DNA from 3 places in the Salinicoccus sesuvii genome. Region 3 is predicted to be linked to each of the others. Evidence: riboswitches for the same ligand, from Rfam matches in the RefSeq annotation. Region 3 holds a riboswitch; each other region holds the start of a gene.
What was found. Region 3 has a riboswitch for S-adenosylmethionine ahead of ACFOJ8_RS09205 (methionine ABC transporter ATP-binding protein). Riboswitches for the same ligand answer to the same signal wherever they lie in the genome.

Region 1 (4,622 bases), on a different contig from region 3:
GATACAGAACCATTCACAAAGGGAGTCTATTTTGCCGAAGTGAATGATATCTCCTTCATATGTGAATATGGCGAAACATATGGCCCCATCGTCTGTAGTACGGTGGAGGAAATACCAGAAGACAAAAGAAGTTTTCTTCTCGATGATTGCTGTATAGACTACTTGTACCAGATGAGCAAAGCCCACGAAACATTCAAGTAAATACGCCGGATACCGAGCTCGGTATCCGGCGTATTTACTTTTCTGCTAGAGTTTAAAGCCGCCTGCTTTCGCGATACTTTCAGATTCTGTCCCAAACTTCTTAAAGTTCTCTATGAAGGATTGCTTCAAATTGTAGGCTTTCTCATCATAAGCTTCTTCTGAAATCCAAATATTTCTCGGGTTGAGAATTTCCTTAGGTACACCGGTAACAAAAGCCGGAATACTTAGCCCGAAAGTGGAATCCTCTTCAAACGGATTGAGTAGCAGTTCTCCGCTGATGGCTCTTCTGATCATCGAACGGGTATATTTAAGATCCATACGTTTGCCGACACCGTACTCGCCGCCACTCCAGCCAGTGTTAACCAGATAGACGTCGACTCCATGCTCATCAATCAGGTCACCAAGCATATTTGCATAGGTCGTTGCGTGCAATGGTAAGAAAGGAGAACCAAAGCATGTTGAGAATACTGGCTGCGGCGAGGTCACACCTCGTTCTGTACCGGCAAGCTTCGAAGTAAATCCGCTCAGGAAGTGATACATGGCCTGTTCTTTAGTCAGCTTTGAGATAGGGGGAAGTACACCGAATGCATCCGCAGTCAAGAAAATGATGGTCGTCGGATGGCCAGCGACAGATGGGATGCGTGCATTGTCTATATGGTCGATCGGGTAGGCTGCACGGGTGTTCTCGGTAAGTGTATTGTCGTCGTAGTCAGGTATGCCTGACTCGTCAATGACAACATTCTCAAGCACAGAGCCGAACTTGATGGCTTTAAAGATTTCAGGCTCCTTCTCTGCAGACAAGTTGATTGTCTTAGCGTAGCATCCGCCTTCAATATTAAATACCCCGTCTTCATTCCAGCCATGTTCATCATCACCGATCAGTTCTCTTTGAGAATCAGCAGAAAGTGTCGTCTTACCCGTACCAGAGAGTCCAAAGAACAGCGCAACGTCCTTGTTCTCTCCAACGTTCGCAGAGCAGTGCATGCTCATAACGCCTTGTTCAGGCAGCAGATAGTTCATAATGGAGAAAATGGATTTTTTCATTTCACCAGCGTACTCGGTTCCTCCGATTAAAATAACTCCCTTTTCAAGTGAAACGATAATGAAAGCTTCCGACTCCGTACCATCGGTCGAAGGGTCAGCTTTGAATGTCGGTGCAGAAATTACAGTGAATTGTGGCTCTATGGTGCGAGCTTCTTCTTCACTCTCGGGACGGATGAACATAGTGCGGGCAAACATGTTATGCCAGCTGAACTCATTTATGACACTAAGATCAAGACGCGTCTTTTCATCCGCGCCGGCATAGCCGTTGAAAACAAAAATTTCTTCCTTGTCTCCAAGGTGATTGATGACCTTCTCGAAAAGGTTGTCGAAAATTTCTTGTGAGATAGGCTGATTGACTTCTCCCCAGTCTACCTTATGTTCCGATACCGCGTCTTTGACGATAAAACGGTCTTTCGGGCTACGCCCAGTATACTTACCAGTCTCAGCGCGCAACGCACCCGTTGCTGCAAGCTTACCTTCTTTTCTTTCCAAAGACTTTTCAACCAGTTGAGATGTAGAAAGCTGGATATGTGAATTTTTTCTAGTTACCAAATTTTCGATAAGTCCTCTATGGTCTGTCATAATCATCGCCCCCATTTTATGTATTTTCAAAGTAGATGTAGCTTTCACGAATTAGTATAACACATTGATAAATGACGTAACATAATATTTACAAAAATAATATTCACTTGATTTGGACGCAATCATCTAGTATATTATAGTCTAAGTTATCTCTTATCAAGAGCCGGTGGAGGGAACATACCCGATGAAGCCCAGCAACCTCTTTTCTATAAAGAAAGGTGCTAAAGGATGCAGAAGTTATTCTGATCGATAAGGGGAAGAGCGGAGCCTTTTCTCGTATTATTGGGAAAAGGCTTTATTTTTTGGTAACGGGAGATAGCTAATAATCATAAAGGAGAAATATGCAATGGCAGAACGTAGACTTTTCACTTCTGAATCCGTAACTGAGGGGCATCCCGACAAAATTGCGGATCAGATATCCGATGCAATACTGGATGAAATACTAAAAGGGGATGAGAATGCAAGAGTTGCCTGTGAAACGGTTGTTAACACCGGTATGGCAATGATCGTCGGAGAAATAAGTACGAATACTTATGTTGATATACCTAAAATAGTAAGAGAAACTGTCAAGGAGATTGGTTACACCCGTGCCAAGTATGGTTATGACTACAAAACAATGTCCGTATTGACTGGAATAGATGAGCAGTCGGCTGATATTGCGCAAGGTGTCAACAATGCTGTCGAAACAAGGGAGACCGATGCCATTTCTACAGGCGCCGGCGATCAGGGTTTAATGTTCGGCTTTGCATGTAATGAAACGGAAGAACTCATGCCGTTGCCAATATCACTGGCTCACAAATTGTCGAGGCGCTTGACGCAAGTGAGAAAAGACGGAACCATAGACTACTTGAGACCTGATGGAAAGACACAGGTTACCGTAGAGTACGATGAAAAAGGCGCCGTCAAAAGAGTGGATACTATCGTCATTTCATCCCAGCATCATGAGGAAATAGAAACCGAAACGATCCGCAAAGACCTTATTGCGCAAGTGATTCAAAAAGTGGTCCCTACTGAGCTGCTAGATGAAGACACAAAATATATCATCAATCCGACCGGCCGATTTGTTATAGGGGGTCCGCAAGGGGATGCTGGTTTAACAGGCAGAAAGATCATTGTAGATACGTACGGCGGATATGCCCGTCATGGTGGTGGTGCATTCAGTGGTAAAGATCCTACAAAAGTCGACCGTTCTGCAGCATATGCGGCCAGATATATTGCAAAGAATATTGTGGCTGCAGATATCGCATCCAAATGTGAGATTCAGCTAGCCTATGCAATCGGAGTAAGTGAACCTGTGTCGATTTCAGTGGATACCTTCGGTACTTCGGACTACGGAGAATCTGATATTGTCAACGTCATACGCGAGACATTCAATCTCTCTCCGGACGGGATTATAGATATGCTCAATCTACGTCGCCCGATTTACAAAAATACAGCCAGCTATGGTCACTTTGGTCGTGGCGACCATGATTTTCCTTGGGAAAAGCTTGATAAAGCTCCACAATTGAAAACGTCTCTATCAAGCCTTAAAGTGAATTAAAGCAAATAAAGGATCTCGGCCCGGCCGAGATCCTTTATATTCGGAAGTGGTATTAGCTGTCGGAGTCGGTATCATCCATCTCCATGTCATCTTCCATGCTGTCATCTTCCATCTCCATGTCGTCTTCCATTGTTGAATCTTCCATCGTTTCGTCTTCCATGGTTGTTTCTTCCATTGTGTCCTCCTCCATGGTATCTTCTTCCATTGAGTCGTCACCGCCGCATGCACCGAGTACAAGTACAGATGCAAAGCCGCCCGCCATTAGATACTTTTTGAGTTCCATTGATTATTCCTCCTAGTTTTTAACTATGGGCCAATTTCTGGCACTCGCTATCTCTCTAATCTTACTAGCAAGTTAGTAAAGTATTACCCGTGCGGACGATAATAAAACATGAAGTAACCTACGAATCTGTATAAAAGTAAAATTATCCGAATTGATGAAAGTGTTACTAAAAATTTTCTTCATATAATAGATACCAAAAGGGGAGTCAATATCTACAAAATTATTTATTTTAATCGTAAATTGATGTTATTTTGATATAATGAACAGAGCTTGAGTCAAGATGACCCATTTTAATACGGAAGGATATGAAATAAAGCCATGAACACGGAAATTTTCACAGATCCAATTTTTATTGCATTGGCAGCACTGCTCGTCATCATTGCCATTGCTTTCTTGGTCTATTATTTGAAACATAGGAACAAAGTGAATACGCTCGAGAAGGATTATGAAAAGGAAAAAGATAATCTTGTCGAAAAGTACGAATCCGATAACGAAGCACAGCGTCTCGAACATAAAAAAGAAGTATCTACTCTAAATGAAAACTACCACAACGAAACGACGCTTCTGAATAATAAGCTCTCAAGTCTTCGTCAGTTTACGGTGGACAAGGGTGAATACCTCACGGATCTTGCTCTGATTCAGCTAAAAGAACGTCTGGTTCGCAGTGAAAAGATTCGGGAAACGGATATGTATATTTTATCGAATGTCTACCTACCATCTAGAAATTATACCAATACACGAAAAATCGATCATCTTGTACTCACACGTACTGGCATTTATCTAATCGATTCCAAGTACTGGAAGGGACATATTCTACATGGAGTAAGCGAGAGCAACTTCGAAGCGCTTCCTTATATTGAATCTTTCTTCGATCTCCTTGAGCTAGATAAGTCAAAGGAGCAGACTTTAATTTTTGAAAAGTCCGATGATACGAATGTGTCAGTGAACTATTATAACGATACCATCGAGGAA
Region 2 (4,622 bases), on a different contig from region 3:
CGGTCTTTCCATTGAAGAAAAGAACCTTGCACGTCTGTCTTCACCGATGTCCTCCCAATAGGAGCGCTCCTCCATCAATGCCGCCCTGCCAAGAAACCCTTCACCAATTAGAAAGCACTGGTCCTTAAGCACTTCTGCGCCTTCGCCGATTACTTTCGATACTGTATAGGTATCCTCAGCAGTCTGCTCAGCAATTCCCATAAAGTCAATTTCTCCATCTTTCCCAGTCATCTGAGAAAACATTTCTACACTGGCATCTTTATTTTCGTGTATGTATTTTCTGAATCTCTCTATACAGAAACCGGATAGAGGATCCTCCACTTCATGGCGCAGGCAAAGCGAAGCCAGCTCCGCCATCCTATCGACAAGATCAAGCCACTCCTCGCGATCTGCCTCATGCAGAACAGGCACCGTATCGCTTTCCTCCGGCTGACACTGATGCTCCATGCCCGCTTCCACAAGCACCCCTGCCCACAGATAGTACTGGACGCCGTCTCCTTCAGCAACAGGGGATACCATGATGTGTATACCCGAACCCACCTCACAGATGAGTGGTCTATTTATTCTTTCATCGTTCTTTAATATATTTGAAATCTCTATTAAAAGTTCTTCTCGATCCAGCATCGCTCGGCACAGACTGTTGTCCCCTTCGATAGAGGTAACAATTTCTCCCCTGCCATCAGTGAGGAAGAACGTCAACCCGTACTGGGTCGCAAAAGTCTGCTGGAATTTTTCTATCATTTCAATCGCTGTAGCCATCATCCAACATCTCCTCTGTAGGTTTCTTCTGTATGTACCGGTAGAACGGTAGATTCTTATAGGAATTTACCCGAAGATGCTAGAAATATGTACTCCGTATGTAAATGAATTGAATTTCAGTCAATTGCTTTATCCAACGCTTCTGCGATATCGTGAACTGGAGCCTGGCTCTCAAAGCTGAACTTTTCACCGTTGATGAAAACGGTGGGAACCACTGTGACAGAACGCTCCAATGCTTCCTTTGTGATGTCCAAACTCAGGTTCATTGTGCTGCGCTGCTCACTGCACCCGTACTCCTGCTCCATCATCTTTTCAATTTCACTGCTACTCAATGTACGCCATTCTTGTTGCGTTTTGAAAAGGGTATGCAGAAGCATATATGCCTGTTCCGGCTGGTTGTAGTCGATATAGAGATTTGCGATTGTGCCATGAAGCAGTCTGACTTTAGGCTTATCGTAGTGTTTGATGGTGTATCTGATGTCCCCCGCTTCGACTCGCGGCATAAGTGTTTCATGGGCTGCCAGAAAGAAATTGACACAGTATGGGCATGCTGTGTTTAAAAATACTTCGACATGCTTATGAGCGTCGCTTGGACCCAGATTCAGCTGTGGTGCATATTCCATGATAATGCTCCCTTCCATCGTTCTATTTTGCTTTTCAATTATATAGGAAGATTGCATGTTTTAAAAGATTGAATAATTACACAATTTTAATATTATGAAGGCTCTTTATTTCTCATTGACATAAGCGCATAAAGGCGGTAAAGTTTGTTTTAAATTTAAATTGAATGATTCTTATCCAGAGAGGTGGAGGGACTGGCCCTTCGAAGCCTCGGCAGCAGCTCTATGAGCCCCGTGCCAATTCCAGAAGCCTAGTGCTTGAAAGATAAGAAGAGATGGATTGCTGCCCTCTTCTTTATGAAGTGGGCTTTTTTATTTCTCTGGATACATTCGTTGGAGGCATAACTCATGAAAAACATCAATCGGGGCAGTGCACTTGCTCTATTCCCCCTACTCGTCTTCGTTGCCCTATTTATTGGGACCGGTATCGCCGCTCAAGACTTCAGTGCCATGCCGATCACTGTGGCACTCTTCATCTCCATCATCGTCGCGATGGTGCTGAAACCGAAAGAGCGCTTGAACGAAAAAATTTCCATACTCACTAAAGGCGCAGGACGCGAGAATATTATGCTGATGGTGCTCATCTTCTTGCTCGCCGGAGCATTCTCACAAGTCGCTGAGAATATGGGAGCGGTCGAATCGACTGTCAACCTTGGTTTGTCACTGTTGCCGAGCAACCTGCTACTCGTCGGATTGTTCATCATCTGCTGCTTTATATCCATATCCATGGGAACGTCCACAGGGACAGTCGTCGCTTTGGTGCCCATCGCCATTGGTATAGCCGAGCAAACCGAATTGCCGCTCGCATTGGCCATCGCGACGGTCATCGGCGGTGCGATGTTTGGTGACAACTTGTCAGTCATCTCAGATACCACCATCGTCTCCACACAATCTCAAGAAGTCAGAATGGTCGACAAGTTTAAAACGAACTTCTTCATTGTTTTGCCAGGTGCGCTTGTGACGATTGTCATTCTGTGGTTCATTACTTCAGGGCAATCTACTACACCGCCAACTGACCTAGAATTCAATCTCATCAAAGTACTGCCCTACCTTGCTGTTTTGGCCATCGCATTGATGGGTGTCAACGTTCTCATTGTTCTGATTGGAGGCACCGTTTTCGCCGGGCTCATCGGCCTGTTTGATGGATCGTATACTTTCACTTCTCTCGTCGCAGCTGCTGGCGAAGGCATCGGTAATATGCAGAATATCGCCATCATCGCAGTACTGATTGGTGGATTGATTGCGTTGATAGAACACTACGGTGGCATCGATTACTTGCTGCATTTCATTACGAGTAGAATTCGTTCCAAGAAAGGTGCCGAGTTTGGTATCGCCGCACTCGTCAGTGCAACAGATTTGAGTACAGCCAACAATACGATATCCATCATCATTACCGGACCGCTAGCGAAAGACATCGCCGATGAATACGGTGTCGATCGTAGGAAATCCGCGAGCTTGCTTGATATATTCGCCGCCGCTTTCCAAGGTCTTATTCCCTATGGTGGCCAGATGCTTGCTGCAGCCGGTCTCGCTGCCATATCACCTGTGGCTATCATTCCTTACTCTATCTATCCCGTCACACTGCTCATCTGTGGAATCATCGCGATACTGATTGGTTTCCCGAGAAGACAGACGTCCAAATAGGCCAATCACCAACCGCTACATGATCCAAAAATAGAAGCCTGATTTGCGAATGGTACACATTCGCAAATCAGCCTTCTTCATATACTATTCTTTCGACATTTCAAGTGCAGTATACACCATCATTTTGACACCATCGATGAACCCCGCTTCATCAATGCCGAATTTTGGATGGTGATGCGGGTACTCCATATCTTTCTCCTTATTGCCAGCACCGATCCATGCATAAGTTGCAGGTATGATTCTGGAGAATGCAGAAAAGTCCTCACCACCCATAGCAAGTGGAAATTCAAACACTTTGTCTCCGAATTTTTGTTCAGCAATTTCCTTCACCTTGTCTGTCGTTAGTGAATCATTGACGACTGCCGAATAACCAATATTGAATGAGAAGTCATAGGTCGCACCATACATGGCACAAATACTTTCCACTGCTTTCTCCATCCTTTCAGCAACCACAGCTCTTGTCTCATCACTTAGTGTTCGGACACTGCCTTCGAGCATCGCTGTATCCGGTATGATGTTTTTTGCACTGCCGGCATGGAATTTTGTCGTCGAGATGACAACAGAATCGAGCGGTGACGTGATCCGCGAAACAATCGTCTGGAACTGGTTTAGAATCTGACCACCGATGGTAATCGGATCAATGGCATTCTCCGGTTGGGAGGCATGTCCCCCGCTGCCTTGGATCCTAAGATCGAAGCTATCCGAGTTCGAAGTGATCGATCCACTTTTAATACCGATTTGACCCGTCGCAATGGGTGTAAAGAGGTGCTGTCCATAAATGAAATCGAGGTCGTCGAATAAACCTGTCGCAACCATTTCAGCTGCTCCGCCTGGCGGCACTTCTTCTGCATGTTGGAAAATCAGATACACTTCCCCATGGAGAGCATCGATATTTTCAACGAGCACTTTCGCTGCTCCAAGCAGTATTGCCGCATGACCATCATGACCGCACGCATGCATCGCACCTTCATTTTCTGAGATGAAATCAATATCGTCCCGTTCTTCATTAATCTGGAGCGCATCGATGTCGGCACGTAAACCGACCTTAAGACCGGGGGTGGCGCCTTTCACGATACCGAGCACACTTGTTTCTGTTGGTCTTGAAATTTCAATATTACCGATCTTCCCAAGCTCTTGTGCGATATAGTTGCTCGTCCAGTGCTCCTCAAACGAAATCTCCGGATGACGGTGCATGGTACGGCGCCAGGAAATCACTTCTTCCATTACACCTTCAATTTGCTGATCTACATTCATTTTTCCACTCCTCACATAATTTTAGTTTAAGATTCAGGCAGATAGATCGGACCATCGACACCTAACGGTATCCCGAGCAGGTACCATACAATGAGTAGAAGCGTCCAAGCGAAAAACAGAACGATGGCGTATGGAAGCAAGGCAGCTATAAGCGTCCCAAGCCCTGCATTTTTATCGTATTTCTGGGCAAACGCCAGCAACAGTGGCAAATATGGCAACATCGGAGTCACTGGATTCGAGAAGGAATCACCGATACGATAGAGCAACTGTGTAAGCGCCGGATCATATCCGAGCAACATGAACATCGGTACAAATACTGGTGCCAGAATCGCCCACTTTGCCGAA
Region 3 (4,622 bases):
AGTGTAGGTGACCAAGCTTTTCACCGTTTTGGAATATGAGTAAGCTTGGGATGCCCATGACATCATTTTCATCTGCCGCTTCAGGCAACTCATCGCGGTTCAGTTCATACCAATCGAGATGATTGTACTCCTCGAGGATTGGATCGATGAACATATTCATGCGTGTGCAATCTGGACACCAGTCGGCGAAGAATTTGATGATGATCTTATCGTCGCCCTGTATCTTTTCTTTATAGTCGTCATATTGTCTAATTGCTTCCATTATGAGTGCTCCTTTACCTGATTAATTGTTCTCATTCTACCATTCTTAAGGTATATTATGAAAGATACATGCTTATTCCACTTGCAAAAATAAAGGACTTTTACGTATATTAAAAGCAAGAAACTTTCTGGAGGATAATCAATGATTAACTATTATGAGTACCCGAAATGTACAACATGCCGAAAAGGGAAAAAATTTCTTAACGATAGTGGGGTCGATTTCGAAAGTATTGATATGGTGAAGTACCCGCCAACTGCCAATACGCTCCGTGAACTGTCAGAAGCTTCCGGTACAGACGTAGATATGCTTTTTAATAAAAGAGGTAAAAAGTACAAGGATCTTAATCTGGGTGACCGTCTCGATCAGATGTCACAAGAAGAGAAATTTGAACTCCTTTCCTCAGACGGGATGCTGATTAAACGTCCATTGCTGTATGATGGTAAAAATGTACTGCTCGGATTCAAGGAAGCGGAATATAGGGCGCTTGTAGACAACTAGATTAGCCTTGCCTTCACAGTGGGACTTATGAGATTATATGAGTGTAGTAGAAAAAGGAGGTTTTTGTCGTGGCAACACCTAAAGAATACAAGTATTCAGAAGATCATGAATGGGTCAAAGTTGAAGATGGCAAGGCGACAATCGGTATTACCGAATTTGCCCAGTCCGAGCTCGGCGACATCGTATTTGTAGAATTGCCTGCTGAAGGTGACGAACTCACTACTGGTGAATCATTTGGCAGTGTCGAGTCCGTCAAGACGGTTTCTGAACTCTATGCACCTGTAAGTGGTACTGTCGTTGAAATTAATGAAGGATTAGAGGACAGCCCGGAGCTTGTTAATGAATCTCCATTTGAAAACGCCTGGATGGTTGTCGTTGAACTATCCGATGAATCCCAACTTGATAAATTGATGGATGCTGACGCCTACGATGAAATGGTGGACGCATAGAAATGTAAACTCTGGACATGGTCTGGAGTTTTTTTAAAATATCATACCAAGGGTGATGACTATGTATTTTTCCGATAAAGTGCTTATTGTCGAAGGTAAGACTGATAAACGGCGCATCGAAGAAGTCCTGATTGAACCTGTACAGATTATATGCACTCATGGTACAATGAGTGTCTCAAAATTGGATGATATTCTCGACCAGCTGAATGGTTCTGAAATCTATATTCTGTCCGATGCAGATAAAGAAGGAAGAAACATCAGAAAATGGTTTAAAAAGCATTTGAGTGAAAGTACTCATATATATATAGACCCGAAGTTCGGTGAGGTGGGTCGTTGTCCGAGGGACTATTTGGCAAACCTCCTCATGAGACATGAGTTTTATATAGATACAAGCTTGATCATGAAAGGTAAGTTCAGTAATGATGAAAGAATCGAAAACACAAGATATTACCAGTCGTATCCAGTCTGAGGAAACGTTCATTATTTATGGTTATGCGCCAATATGTGCGAACTGTCAGATTGCTGAACGGATGCTCGATGTCGTGGCGGAATTGAGGCAGTTTTCATATACATCTATAGATCTGAACTATCAGAAAGATTTTATTGAAGCCTATGAAATCAGATCAACCCCAGCATTGCTATTGTTCAAAAATGGCCAACTTGTTAAGGAAGTTTACGCATTCCAATCCGTGCCTTATCTAACGGAAGTAATGGATGAATTCCTTGTTGACGAATAGGAATACAGATGGTATTATTAAAAAAATCTAATAAAACTCTTATCAAGAGTGGTGGAGGGAAGTGCCCTAAGAAACCACGGCAACCGTCATTGTGACAAGGTGCCAATTCACATGATCATTTGATCAAAGATGAGAGGCTGGTAAACGAAACCAATGCCTACTCAACTTTTGAGTAGGTTTTTTTATGGAAAAAGATAGCTGTGCTATTCAATATAAAAGTCAGGATGAGGCATATGATCGACATTCGCAATGCGACTAAAATTTTTAAGACAAAGAGCAGCGACATACAAGCGGTGGATGATGTTACACTCCGCATCGAGCAAGGTGAGATCTTCGGTGTCATCGGTTATTCTGGAGCCGGGAAATCCACCCTCATTCGAATGCTGAATGGACTCGAACAACCTTCTTCCGGTGAAGTAGTCATCGGAGAGGACATCATCAGTACCATGAACCGGGCAAAGCTTAGGAAGAAACGCCAGAAAGTATCGATGATTTTCCAGCACTTCAATCTTCTATGGTCGAGGACGGTTGAGGAGAATATTAGTTTTCCACTGGAAATCGCCGGTGTACCGAAAAAGGAACGACAACAGCGTGTTGCCGACCTCATCGACTTGGTTGGTCTCACAGGACGTGGCAACAATTACCCAAGCCAGCTTTCAGGCGGACAAAAACAGCGTGTTGGCATCGCAAGGGCGCTATCAAATAACCCAGAAGTACTGCTCTGTGATGAAGCGACGAGTGCACTTGACCCCGAAACGACAGACGAAGTATTGGACTTGCTGGTCAAGATACGGGACGAGATGGATTTGACGATTGTATTGATCACGCACGAAATGCATGTCATCCGTAAAATTTGCGACCGTGCCGCTGTAATGGAGAACGGTCGGGTAGTTGAAACGGGTCCTGTGATCAAGCTTTTCCAGAATCCAGAGCACAATGTTACGAAACGGTTCGTCAAGGACGACATCAATGATGAAGAGACCGCCCTTTCCTTTGAAGAAGTCAGGGAGATGTTCCCGACATCGAAGATATTGAAGCTCGGGTTTGTCGGCTCCCAGTCTAAGGCACCCATTGTTTCTCAAGTTGTCAAAAAGTATAACCTGGATCTCAATATTCTCTCAGGTAACATCAAGCGGACCAATAATGAATCATATGGTCATCTTTATGTGGCGATCGACATCAATGAAGCGGATCTTGCCAACTTGGAAGCAGAATTGGCCGAACACGCTGTTACGGTGGAGGTAGAAGGATGATTGGATTTATTAATGCATTTGCTGAGATGTTCTCCTTTGAAAATGTAAAGTGGGACGATGTGTTTACCGCAACTTATGAAACGCTCTACATGACAGTCATTTCGACGGTGTTTACATTCGTTTTCGGTTTGATACTTGGAATCATACTCTTTCTTTCTTCAAGAAGTGAAAACGTAGCTAGTACACCGCTTTATGGTGTCACAGCCTTTCTTGTCAACCTGTTCAGAGCAATACCGTTCATCATTCTGATCATCCTGCTCATACCATTCACAAAAGTGGTGATGGGAACGATCATGGGATCGCAAGGGGCACTGCCTGCACTCATTATTGGCGCCTCGCCTTTTTATGCCCGCCTGGTCGAGATCGGACTGAAGGAAATCGATAAAGGTGTAATAGAAGCGGCAGAGTCCATGGGCGCAGGGACATGGACAATTATACGTAAAGTATTGTTGCCGGAATCCTTACCGGCATTGATTTCAGGTATCACTGTCACTGCCATCATGCTTGTCGGATCGACTGCGATTGCAGGCGTCATCGGGGCAGGCGGCCTTGGCAACTTGGCCTACATGGTCGGATTTACAAGAAACCAGAGTGACGTGACTTTAGTCGCAACAGTGGTAATACTGGTTATCGTCTTTATCATTCAGGTCATAGGTGATCTGACAGCAAAAGCAGTCGATAAGCGATAACCGTCAAAATATAAAAAATGAAAAGAGGTAGATCAGTATGAAAAAATATGTCCTTTTACTGACATTATCGGTTTTTGCAGTAATTCTAGCAGCATGTGGCAATGGTGGTTCCGACGAATCAACATCGGACGAAAGCGCAGAGAGCACAGAAGACGGTGGAACGATTTCCATCGCAGCTTCTCCGGCACCGCACGCAGAAATTCTTGAAGAGGCAGCGACGCTCCTTGAAGATGAAGGTATTGAACTCGATATAGCAATCGTCAACGACTATACAACACCGAACCGCTTGCTCGCAGATGAAGAAGTAGACGCAAACTTCTTCCAGCATACGCCGTATCTTGAAACGGAGTCGGCTTCACACGACTATGACCTTGTGAGCGCTGGAAACGTTCATATCGAACCAATGGCTGTATACTCCCAAGACTATGATTCTCTAGAAGACCTGCCGGACGGTTCAACGATCCTCGTATCCAACAACCCTGCTGAAGAAGGACGATTCTTATCATTCTTTGTTAATGAAGGATTGATTGAAATCGAAGAAGGTATCGAAATCCAAGATGCAACGTTCGATGATATTACTGAGAATCCGAAGAATTTCGACTTCAATAATCAGACAGCACCTGAACTACTTGTTTCAATGTACGAAAACAATGAGGCACCAGCAGTGATCATCAATTCAAACTTCGCCCTAGATGGTGGACTAAACCCAGTTGATGATTCTATCGTTGTCGAAG

Region 1: another riboswitch for S-adenosylmethionine. It lies ahead of metK (methionine adenosyltransferase); the one in region 3 lies ahead of ACFOJ8_RS09205 (methionine ABC transporter ATP-binding protein).
Region 2: another riboswitch for S-adenosylmethionine. It lies ahead of ACFOJ8_RS01555 (Na+/H+ antiporter NhaC family protein); the one in region 3 lies ahead of ACFOJ8_RS09205 (methionine ABC transporter ATP-binding protein).

Annotation. Positions count from the first base shown of each region.
Region 1 is NZ_JBHRWV010000002.1:102,788-107,409, forward strand. Features, by position in the region: gene ACFOJ8_RS03200 (NUDIX domain-containing protein) at 1-201, shown strand, start outside; gene pckA (phosphoenolpyruvate carboxykinase (ATP)) at 247-1,827, opposite strand; SAM riboswitch class I at 1,978-2,083, shown strand; gene metK (methionine adenosyltransferase) at 2,174-3,367, shown strand; gene ACFOJ8_RS03215 (hypothetical protein) at 3,420-3,650, opposite strand; gene ACFOJ8_RS03220 (nuclease-related domain-containing protein) at 3,969-4,622, shown strand, end outside.
Region 2 is NZ_JBHRWV010000001.1:309,692-314,313, reverse strand. Features, by position in the region: gene ACFOJ8_RS01565 (response regulator transcription factor) at 1-759, opposite strand, end outside; gene ACFOJ8_RS01560 (thioredoxin domain-containing protein) at 876-1,382, opposite strand; SAM riboswitch class I at 1,551-1,651, shown strand; gene ACFOJ8_RS01555 (Na+/H+ antiporter NhaC family protein) at 1,728-3,023, shown strand; gene ACFOJ8_RS01550 (M20 metallopeptidase family protein) at 3,108-4,277, opposite strand; gene ACFOJ8_RS01545 (AbgT family transporter) at 4,304-4,622, opposite strand, start outside.
Region 3 is NZ_JBHRWV010000008.1:75,978-80,599, reverse strand. Features, by position in the region: gene ACFOJ8_RS09230 (thioredoxin family protein) at 1-262, opposite strand, end outside; gene ACFOJ8_RS09225 (Spx/MgsR family RNA polymerase-binding regulatory protein) at 404-760, shown strand; gene gcvH (glycine cleavage system protein GcvH) at 829-1,209, shown strand; gene ACFOJ8_RS09215 (toprim domain-containing protein) at 1,271-1,678, shown strand; gene ACFOJ8_RS09210 (thioredoxin family protein) at 1,632-1,946, shown strand; SAM riboswitch class I at 1,983-2,082, shown strand; gene ACFOJ8_RS09205 (methionine ABC transporter ATP-binding protein) at 2,180-3,199, shown strand; gene ACFOJ8_RS09200 (methionine ABC transporter permease) at 3,196-3,888, shown strand; gene ACFOJ8_RS09195 (MetQ/NlpA family ABC transporter substrate-binding protein) at 3,926-4,622, shown strand, end outside.